2 regions of the Streptomyces sp. NPDC025793 genome follow, and region 2 is predicted to be linked to the other one. Evidence: riboswitches for the same ligand, from Rfam matches in the RefSeq annotation. Region 2 holds a riboswitch; the other holds the start of a gene.

Region 1 (5,123 bases), on a different contig from region 2:
GTAGCCGCCGTCGCGGATGTTGCCGAGGACGCTGCGGCCGACGCCGCCGGGGGCGCGGCCGACGCCGATGACGGCCACCGAGCCGGGCGCGAGGAGCCGCCGTACCGAGCGGGCCTCGGCGCGCTGTTCCCGGGCGCGCTGGACGGCGAGCGAGCGGTCGGTCGGTTCGAGGTCGAACTCCAGGCGGACGACGCCGTCCTCGAAGCTGCGCTTCTGGGTGTACCCGGCGTCCGTGAACACCTTGATCATCCTGGTGTTGGCGGGCAGCACCTCGGCGGCGAAGCGGCGGATGCCCCGCTCGCGCGCGACGGCCGCGACGTGCTCCAGCAGGGCGGAGGCGACTCCGCGGCCCTGGTGGGCGTCCTGCACGAGGAAGGCGACCTCGGCCTCGTCGGCCGGCACGGAGGCGGGCATGCCGTCGGCGCCGATGCGGTCGTAGCGTACGGTGGCGATGAACTCGCCGCCGATGGTGGCCGCGAGTCCCACCCGGTCCACAAAGTCGTGGTGCGTGAAGCGGTGGACGTCCTTGGCGGACAGTCGTGGGTACGGCGCGAAGAAGCGGTAGTACTTCGACTCGTCCGAGACCTGCTCGTAGAAGCTGACCAGGCGGTCGGCGTCATCAATGGTGATGGGCCGGATGCGCGCGGTACCCCCGTCGCGCAGCACCACGTCCGCCTCCCAGTGGGCGGGGTACTCGTACCGGTCCTGCCGGTCCGCCGAGCTCTGCATGGGCCCCAGAGTACGGCTCGCGTCCGACAACGGCGCGAGGCAGTCTGTGGGGGACGGAAGTCGGATCGAGGCCGCGGTCCGATGTCACACCGGAGGGGACGAGGGTCCGCTCCGGACACGCTTCGCGATATGGGAAACTGGTCTAGACAACCCTGAACACCGAAGGGCAGCAACACATGGCTGAGCGCCGCGTCAACGTCGGCTGGGCCGAGGGCCTCCACGCCCGCCCCGCCTCCATCTTCGTCCGAGCCGCCACGGCCGCAGGCGTCCCGGTGACGATCGCCAAGGCTGACGGCAACCCCGTCAACGCGGCCTCCATGCTGGCCGTCCTGGGTCTGGGCGCCCAGGGTGGCGAGGAGATCGTCCTCGCCTCGGACGCCGAGGGCGCGGACATCGCCCTGGAGCGTCTGGCCAAGCTGGTCTCCGAGGGCCTGGAGGAGCTGCCCGAGACCGTCTGATCCGGCCCCGCCCGGAACACGGAACACCGAAGCCGCGTCGCCCTTTGTGGGGCGGCGCGGCTTCGCCGTTTGGCACGGTCTTCCACAATGCGTGAACACACCTGAATTCAGGCAGCAAGAATACACCGCCACCGAATTACTCTTCTTTGTATACGGCGCTCGTGTTAATGGCGCAGGCCGCTCATGTTTACGGCGTGTTGCGAAGTCCTCACGCCCTCGCCGCCGGCGGAAAAGCGAAGCCTGTGCGCGGCCGTCGCGCGCTCGCCGTGCAGAGCCGTGAGCGCCCGCGCGCGCTCGCCGTCGCCGCGCGCCACCGCGTCCACGATCGCGCCGTGCTCCGCCCAGGACTCGACCGGGGTCGGCAGCGCCTCCACCGCGTACATCCAGGCGATCTTGTGGCGCAACTGGGTCAGCATCGAGGTCAGCGAGGGGCTCGCGCAGGCCTGGGCGAGCGTCTCGTGGAACCAGCCGCCCAGTGACCGAAGATCCTCGCTGCTGCCCCGCCTGGCCCGCTCCTGGCCCAGTCTGACCAGGCCACGCAGCACCTTCAGATGCGCCTCCGTGCGCCGCTGCGCGGCCCGGGCGGCGCCGAGCGGCTCCAGGAGCATCCGCATCTCCAGCAGGTCGGCCGCCTCCTGCTCGGTCGGCTCGGCCACGCACGCGCCCGCGTGCCGGCGCGTCACCACGAAGCCCTCCGCCTCCAGCGTGCGCAGGGCCTCGCGGACGGGGACGCGCGAGACGCCGTAGCGGCGGGCCAGGACTTCCTCGGTGAGGCGGCTGCCGCGCTCGTGGACACCGGCGACGATGTCGTCCCGGATCGCCGTGCATACCGAGTGCGCCGGAATACGCATGACCGACCTCCGCCTTAATCCCCGTGACACGTCGACGATGGACGCGTGTTCCGTGACTCTATTGCAATGAGCCAGAATTTCCGACGGCGGGCCGGAATCCATGGATATTTTTTGGACAGCGACTCCGTAAGCGCACCGAGGGCACCGTGGAAAAACGACGAAAGCCCCGGCTCGGTGAGCCGGGGCTTCGGATGCCGTGTCTCGTGCGCCGTGCGCGTCAGACGTCCACGCCGTGCTCGCGGAGATAGGCGACCGGGTCGACGTCCGAGCCGTAGTCGGGGGTCGTACGGGCCTCGAAGTGCAGGTGGGGTCCGGTGACGTTGCCGGTCGCGCCGGACAGGCCGATCTGCTCGCCCGGGGTGACCTGTTGGCCCACCGTGACGCCGATGGACGACAGGTGGCCGTACTGGGTGTACATGCCGTCGGCCATCCGGATCACGATCTGGTTGCCGTACGCGCCGCCCCAGCCGGTGGAGACGACGGTGCCGGAGCCGACCGCGTGGACGGGGGTGCCGCTGGCCGCGTGGAAGTCGATGCCGGTGTGGGAGCCGGAGGACCACAGGGAACTGCTGGCCTTGTAGCCCGTGGAGACGTACGAGTCCGTGATCGGGGGGACGAAGCGGTTCAGCCGCTCGCGCTCCGCCTCGCGTGCGGCGCGGGCCTTGGTCTCGCGGATCTCCTGGGCCCGCCGGGCCGCGGCCTCCTCGGCGGCCTGCCGCTGGGCGGCCGCCTGCGCGTCGATCTGCGCGGCGATGTCGTCGCCCACGCTGATCACCGGGGTGAGGCCGGTCTGCTCGACGGAGTTCTGGGCGGCGGACGCGGGGGAGGCCGCGAGGGTGCCGATGACACCGGTGGTGAGGGCCGCGACGCCGGCCGCCTGAGCGGCGGTGCGCGTGACCCGGCCGGGCTTGCGGTGCTTCCCGGTGGCGCACATGAACGCCATGGAGTGGCTGGTCCTTTCCTTCCCTCTCGCCTACCGGGTTAGCTGACGGGTTCGGAGCAGGAAGGTCTCCTACGGCCCCCCACGCGCACGCGTGGGCGTCCGATTCACCCCAGGGGACGTTGTGGGTCCCCGGCTCCCCTGGCTCGCGCCGTACGGGGACTCGGCGATGGCTGTCCGGTGCCGCGGGTGCGGCGCACTGCCCGACGAACAGCCCGGACGACGCTAGGCGGGCCTGCCGTCGGTCCCCAAACCGAACCGGGCCTTTGTAGCGCATCCCACAGGGCAGACAGGCAACCTCCGTCCCAAATCGGGCATCTGGGGAAGAGCGCGGAACGGCGTGGGGCCCTGACGGCCCGTAGGCGGTCAGGGCCCCACGCGCGCGTGCCCTACTCGGCCGCGACGACGCTGACTTCGCCGATGCCGAGCGCCTCCACCGGCGCCTTGATCTGCGAGGCGTCACCGACGAGGACGGTCACCAGGCCGTCCACCGGGAAGGCGTTCACGACGGCGGCCGTGGCCTCCACCGTGCCCGTGGCGGCCAGCTGCCGGTACAGCGTCGCCTGGAAGTCGTCGGGCAGATGCTGCTCGACCTGGTCGGCCAGCGTGCTCGCGACGGCCGCCGCCGTCTCGTACTTGAGCGGCGCGACCCCGACGAGGTTCTGGACGGCCACGTCCCGCTCGGCGTCGGTCAAGCCCTCCGCCGCGAGGGTGCGCAGCACCTTCCACAGGTCGTCCAGCGCGGGACCGGTGTTCGGCGTGTCCACCGAGCCGCTGATGGCGAGCAGGGAGGCACCCGTGCCGTCCGCGGCGGACCGCAGGACCTGGCCGAAGGCACGCACACCGTAGGTGTAGCCCTTCTCCTCGCGCAGGACGCGGTCCAGGCGGGAGGTGAGGGTGCCGCCCAGACAGTACGTGCCGAGCACCTGCGCGGGCCACACGCGGTCGTGCCGGTCGGGGCCGACGCGGCCGATCAGCAACTGCGTCTGGACCGCGCCGGGCCGGTCCACGATGACCACGCGGCCGGTGTCGTCGGCGCTCACGGCCGGCACGGGCCGGGGCTGCCCGGGGGTGCCGCTCCAGGCGCCCAGGGTGTCGCCGAGCAGGGCGTCCAGGTCGATGCCGGTGAGGTCGCCGACCACGACCGTAGTGGCCGTCGAGGGGCGCACATGGCGGTCGTAGAAGGCGCGTACGGCGGCCGCGTCGATCTTCTCGACCGTCTCTTCGGTGCCCTGCCGCGGACGCGACATGCGCGAGGTCGCCGGGAACAGCTCCTTGGACAGCTCCTTGGCGGCCCGGCGGGTGGGGTTGGCCAGCTCGTGCGGGATCTCGTCCAGGCGGTTGCGGACCAGCCGCTCGACCTCGCTCTCGGCGAACGCGGGCGCGCGCAGGGCGTCGGCGAGCAGGCCGAGGCCCTTGGCGAGGCGGGAGGCGGGCACCTCCAGGCTGATGCGGACGCCCGAGTGATCGGCGTGCGCGTCGAGCGTGGCGCCCGCGCGCTCCAGCTCGGCCGCGAACTCCTCGGCGGAGTGCTGGTCGGTGCCCTCGGAGAAGGCCCGCGCCATGATCGTGGCGACGCCGTCCAGACCGGCCGGCTCGGCGTCCAGGGGCGCGTCGAGCAGCACCTCGACGGCGACGACCTGCTGGCCGGGGCGGTGGCAGCGCAGCACCGTCAGGCCGTTGTCGAGCGCCGCGCGCTCGGGGGCCGGGAACGCCCACGGCTTGGCCTCGCCGGGCTGCGGCTGAGGGTGGAAGTCCATGCTGGCGAGCTGCTCGGTCACTTGGCCGTCTCCTCGTTCTCGTTGCCGGCCTCTACGGTCGCTTCCTGCTCCGGGTCCTCGGGCACGTCGGCGTCCGGGGCCGCTTCCGGGGACTTCGGCTCGTAGACGAGGACCGCGCGGTTGTCGGGGCGCAGGCGGGCCTTGGCGACCTCCTGGACCTCTTCGGCGGTCACCGCCAGGACGCGCTGCACAGCCGTGAGGGCGAGCTGCGGGTCGCCGAACAGGACGGCGAACCGGCACAGTTCGTCGGCGCGGCCCGCCACCGTGCCGAGCCGGTCCAGCCACTCGCGCTCCAACTGGGCCTGGGCGCGCTCCATTTCCTCCGGCGTCGGGCCCTCCTCGGCGAACCGGGCGAGCTCCTCGT
Region 2 (5,123 bases):
CCGCTCGGCCTGTTGCCTCTGGCGCTGGAGGTCGGAGATCTGCGCGCGCTGGGAGACGTACTGGCGCATCGGGTACGCGAGCGCGACGATCATCGTGCACAGCACCAGCACGAGCAGCGCCGCGCGCCCGGTGAGCCGGGAGCGGCGGGCCTGCCGCTTGGTCTGGGAGCGGTAGACCCGGGCCGCCGTCTGCTCGCCGAGCAGCCGCAGCCTGGTCGCGGTGGAGAAACGGTCCCGGTCCCTCGCGGCCATCTGGCTCTCGCCTCCCCTTGCGCTGTGCCTGGCACGCCTCACACGTGCGTACGTCCCCGGACACGGTACGGGACCGGTACGGGGACGTACGTACGACTGGCTAGGACTTACCTCTTAACGGCTCAGCCCTTGAAGCGCGGGAAGGCGGAGCGGCCCGCGTACACCGCGGCGTCGTCGAGGATCTCCTCGATGCGCAGCAGCTGGTTGTACTTGGCGACGCGCTCGGAGCGGGCCGGGGCGCCGGTCTTGATCTGGCCGCAGTTGGTGGCGACGGCCAGGTCGGCGATGGTGACGTCCTCGGTCTCGCCGGAGCGGTGCGACATCATGCACTTGAAGCCGCTGCGCTGGGCCAGCTCGACGGCGTCCAGGGTCTCGGTCAGCGAGCCGATCTGGTTGACCTTGACCAGCAGGGCGTTGGCGGTGCCCTCCTCGATGCCGCGGGCGAGGCGCTCGGGGTTGGTGACGAACAGGTCGTCGCCGACGAGCTGGACCCTGTCGCCGAGGCGGTCGGTGATGACCTTCCAGCCGGCCCAGTCGTCCTCGAACAGCGGGTCCTCGATGGAGACGAGCGGGTACGCGGAGACGAGCTCCTCGTAGTACTCCGTCATCTCGGCGGCGGAGCGCTCCTTGCCCTCGAAGAGGTACTTGCCGTCCTTGTAGAACTCGGAGGCGGCGACGTCGAGCGCGAGGGCGATCTGCTGGCCGGGGACGTAACCGGCCTCCTTGATCGCCTCCAGGATGAGGTCGAGGGCGGCGCGGTTCGACTCCAGGTTCGGGGCGAAGCCGCCCTCGTCGCCCAGGCCGGTGGACAGGCCCTTGGACTTCAGGACCTTCTTCAGCGTGTGGTAGACCTCGGCGCCCCAGCGCAGCGCCTCGGAGAAGGACTCGGCGCCGATCGGAGCGATCATGAACTCCTGGATGTCCACGTTGGAGTCCGCGTGCGAGCCGCCGTTGAGGATGTTCATCATCGGCACCGGCAGCAGGTGCGCGTTGGGGCCGCCCAGGTAGCGGAACAGCGGCAGGTCGCTGGCCTCGGAGGCGGCGTGGGCGACGGCGAGGGAGACGCCGAGGATGGCGTTGGCGCCGAGGGAGCCCTTGTTGTCGGTGGCGTCCAGGTCGAACATGGCCTGGTCGATCAGGCGCTGCTCGGTGGCGTCGTAGCCGACCAGCTCCGGGCCGATCTGCTCGATGACGGCGAGGACGGCCTTCTCGACGCCCTTGCCCTGGTAGCGGTTCGGGTCACCGTCGCGCAGCTCGATGGCCTCGAAGGCACCGGTCGAGGCGCCCGACGGAACGGCGGCACGACCCGTGCTGCCGTCGTCGAGGCCGACCTCGACCTCGACCGTGGGGTTGCCTCGGGAGTCCAGGATTTCCCGGGCTACGACGACGTCGATGGACGGCACGAGCATCTCCTTCTTGGATGTGACGCTGGAAGTGCGGGGCGGTGTGCCTTGCGGCTGCGCCGTGCGACTAGAGCCTAACCGTCTCCGGGGGATCGGCCCGCGACCGACCGCCCCGTGAACGCGGTGGGACATGCAGACGGTACCCATTGTTCACCCTCGGAACAAAGGGGGCCGTCGATGAGGCCCGGCTGAAGAGTGGGGAAACAGAAAGCCCCGCCCCGGCGCGTACGGGGGAACACGCGCCGGGACGGGGAGCCCGTGGGGACGGGGGTGACCCTCACGGGGTCCTCAGTGTGGGGGGTGGGGATGTGAGGGCGCTGTGCGTCCGGCCGGAGCCGGATGTCACTTCAGGTGCAGCTGCTGACCGGGGAAGATGAGGTCGGCGTTGTCGACGATGTCCTTGTTCAGCCGGAACAGCTTCTGCCAGCCGCCGGCGACGTGGTGCTTCTCGGCGATGGAACTGAGGGTGTCGCCCTTGACGACCTTGTACTCGCCGTCGCCCTTCTTGACCTTCTTGCCGGTCGGGGTGGTGACGGTCTTGCTCGCCTTCGGGGCCGTGCGCTCGGTGGAGCGGGTGGCGGCCTGCTGGTCGGCGGAGCGGGTGGTGGCGCTGCCGGAGGAGCCGCTGCCCGCCGAGCCGCTGCCGGTGGAGCCGGAGCCGGTGCTCGGGGCGGAGCCGTTGTACGGGGCGGAGGACAGGCCCGTGCCGCAGACCGGCCAGGCGCCCTTGCCCTGCGAGGCGAGGACCTTCTCGGCGACGGCGATCTGCTGCGCCTTGGTGGCCTGGTTGGCGGTCGAGGCGTAGGCGGTGCCGCCGTACGCGGCCCAGGTGGAGGCGGAGAACTGGAGGCCGCCATAGAAGCCGTTGCCGGTGCTGATGGACCAGTTGCCACCCGACTCGCACTGGGCGACCGCGTCCCACTCGGAGGCGGTGGCGGCGGAGGCGTTGCCTGCCGCCATCAGCGGGGCGGCGACGGCGGCACCGGTGACACCGGCCAGCGCGACGACGCGGACGGCCTTGGACGGACGGCGGTGCTTGCCCTTGCCGGAAAACAGCATGGATCGATCCCCTCACCGACGCCTGCGAGGTGAGCTGTCGGGTTCGGGCCGGTTGAGTTGCCCGGCCGCACGCCCGCTGTCGCGGGCCTGCGGCTTCACCCCAAGCCGGATCCGGCGTCAACTGCCGGTTCCAGCGCCTACCTTGGGTCCCCCGCTCCTGCCTACGGCGCTTGACGCGACGACTGTTCCCGGACGGCCGCTGGCAGGATTCGGCGTTGCGGCAGCCGGAGCTCGTGGTGACGAGCGGTCCTGACCGTAGACAGGCGATCGACGGAATTTCAAAGACGATCAGGGCTTCTGAGACTCATCCCACACTTTCGCCAAAACGGACATTAGCGATCAAGCGGGGCGCCAACTCGCCTTACTCCGCGTCCTTTTCGTGACCGACTTCCAGGGTCTGACCGGCGGCGATCTGGTTCGGGTCGGCCCCTATCACCTTCTTGTTGCCGTCATAGAGCGCGCGCCATCCGCCGTCGACGCCGAGAGAGTCGGCGATGGAGGCGAGCGTGTCGCCCTCACGGACCGTGTAGGTGCCCGTCGGGCGACCCGCGTGGCGACCCGAGGACGCGGCATCCTGACCGTTTGTCACGTTTTCGTCCGCACTTCCGCCGCGGTGACGTCCGCCACTGCTGAGCGCTCCCGTGTCGACGAGGCTCCAGGAACCGGTGCTCTGCGGGTAATTGTCCGACTCGTCGGTTCCGGGGGTGGCACTGGGCGAACTGTCGCCGCCCTGCGCACCCCCGTCACCGGAGGAACCGGTGGAACCATCGAAACCGGACGTGCCCGCCTTGTCGCCCTTATCGGACTTGCGGCCGCCTGCACCCTTGGAGCCGTGCGACGCGCCCGACCCCTTGCCGTCCCCGTCGCTCGCACTCGGTCCGGGCGTGGCGCCGGTGCCCGAGGAAGCGTCCGCGCCGGAGCCGGACGTCGAGCCGGAGTGGGCGCCCGACCCGTCCCCGGAGCCCGAGTCGGACCCGGATGAATCCGACAGACCGGACGAGTCGGAACCGTTCGTCGATCCGGAGTCGCCACCCGAGCCCTTGCCGTTCCCGGAGTTCCCGACGCCCGTGTCGACGTCGACCGAACCCGAGTTGGAGGTCAGCCCGGCGGTCAGCGCGCACATGGTCCACGGCTTGGTGCCCTGGTCGGCGAGGATCTTCTCGGCGACGGCGATCTGCTGATTGCGGCTGGCCTGGTCGGCGCTGTCGGCGTACTGCGCGCCACCGTACTTGTCCCAGTCGTCCTGCGATATCTGGAGACCGCCGTAGTACCCGTTGCCGCTGTTCTGGCTCCAGGAGCCGCCGCTCTCGCACTCGGCGACCTTGTCCCACGTGGTGCCGTCGGCCGCGTGGGCGCTCGCGGCGCCGAGCAGCGGGATGGCGATGGCGGAGCCGGTCACGCCGGCCGCGACGAGGAGGGCCGGAGCCTGACGGGGGCGACGGTGACGACCGTTCCCGGTGAGCATGCGGAAGCCTTTCGTGCGACAGCAGGACCGGCGCGGCGGCGGACGGTGCCGGTCGCCACGCTGATGGGTGAACGTATCGGCACACGATCACTTGTCACAAGTTAATGCCGCGCAGATCACGTGAAGATCACAAGGTTGAATCCCTGTCATGTTTCGTTTCCCACGAGGCCGTTACGCCGGTTTCGCCCACCCCTACGACGCTTGTACGGCAGCGGCGGTTCCCCCGCCGGCGGGGGCCGGGGTGAACTCGACCGGCAGGGTGCGCAGCCCCCGCATGATGAGCCCGCCGCGCCAGCGCAGCTCGGCCGGATCGGCGGCGAGCCGCAGGTCGGGCAGCCGGGTGAACAAGGTGGCGAGCGCGCTCTGGCCCTCCAGGCGGGCGAGCGGCGCGCCGAGGCAGTAGTGGATGCCGTGGCCGTAGCCGAGGTGTGGGTTGTCCCGGCGGGAGAGGTCCAGCACGTCCGGCTCGGCGAACCGCTCCGGGTCCCGGTCGGCCGCCGCGAGCACCACGAGCACCGGGTCGCCGGGCGCGATGTCCTGCCCGCCGATGACGAGCGGCTCGGTGGCGAACCGCCAGGTGGCCAGCTCCACCGGGCCGTCGTAGCGCAGCAGTTCCTCGATACCGGTCTCCAGCAGGTCCCGCTCCCCGCGCGCCAGGGAGTCCTGGAGCCGCCGGCGCTGCCCGGGGTGGGTGAGCAGGGCGTAGGTGCCGTTGCCGATCAGGTTCACCGTGGTCTCGAAACCGGCGAACAGGAGGATGAAGGCCATGGCGGCGGCCTCGTTCTCGGTGAGGTGCTCGCCGTGGTCGAAGGCGCGGATGAGGCCGGAGAGCAGGTCCTCGCCGGGCGCGGGCTCGGCGGGCAGCGCCTCGCGCTTCTTGTGGATCAGCTCGGCGAGGTAGCCGCGCATCTTCTTGACCGACCGCGCGACCCCGCCGCGCGGAC

Evidence for each region. Region 2 has a riboswitch for cyclic di-AMP ahead of ACZ4MF_RS07630 (transglycosylase family protein). Riboswitches for the same ligand answer to the same signal wherever they lie in the genome.
Region 1: it holds a riboswitch for cyclic di-AMP, as region 2 does, so the genes downstream of both, ACZ4MF_RS32165 (M23 family metallopeptidase) here and ACZ4MF_RS07630 (transglycosylase family protein) in region 2, are expected to answer to the same signal.

Annotation. Positions count from the first base shown of each region.
Region 1 covers NZ_JBVHMR010000021.1:124,560-129,682, reverse strand. Annotated here, with positions in the region: gene ACZ4MF_RS32180 (bifunctional acetate--CoA ligase family protein/GNAT family N-acetyltransferase) at 1-729, opposite strand, end outside; gene ACZ4MF_RS32175 (HPr family phosphocarrier protein) at 906-1,187, shown strand; gene ACZ4MF_RS32170 (GntR family transcriptional regulator) at 1,352-2,038, opposite strand; gene ACZ4MF_RS32165 (M23 family metallopeptidase) at 2,256-2,981, opposite strand; cyclic di-AMP (ydaO/yuaA leader) riboswitch at 2,994-3,157, opposite strand; gene ACZ4MF_RS32160 (M16 family metallopeptidase) at 3,368-4,738, opposite strand; gene ACZ4MF_RS32155 (M16 family metallopeptidase) at 4,756-5,123, opposite strand, start outside.
Region 2 covers NZ_JBVHMR010000003.1:45,559-50,681, forward strand. Annotated here, with positions in the region: gene ACZ4MF_RS07620 (FtsB family cell division protein) at 1-252, opposite strand, end outside; gene eno (phosphopyruvate hydratase) at 375-1,661, opposite strand; gene ACZ4MF_RS07630 (transglycosylase family protein) at 1,998-2,714, opposite strand; cyclic di-AMP (ydaO/yuaA leader) riboswitch at 2,719-2,893, opposite strand; gene ACZ4MF_RS07635 (transglycosylase family protein) at 3,076-4,179, opposite strand; gene ACZ4MF_RS07640 (cytochrome P450 family protein) at 4,372-5,123, opposite strand, start outside.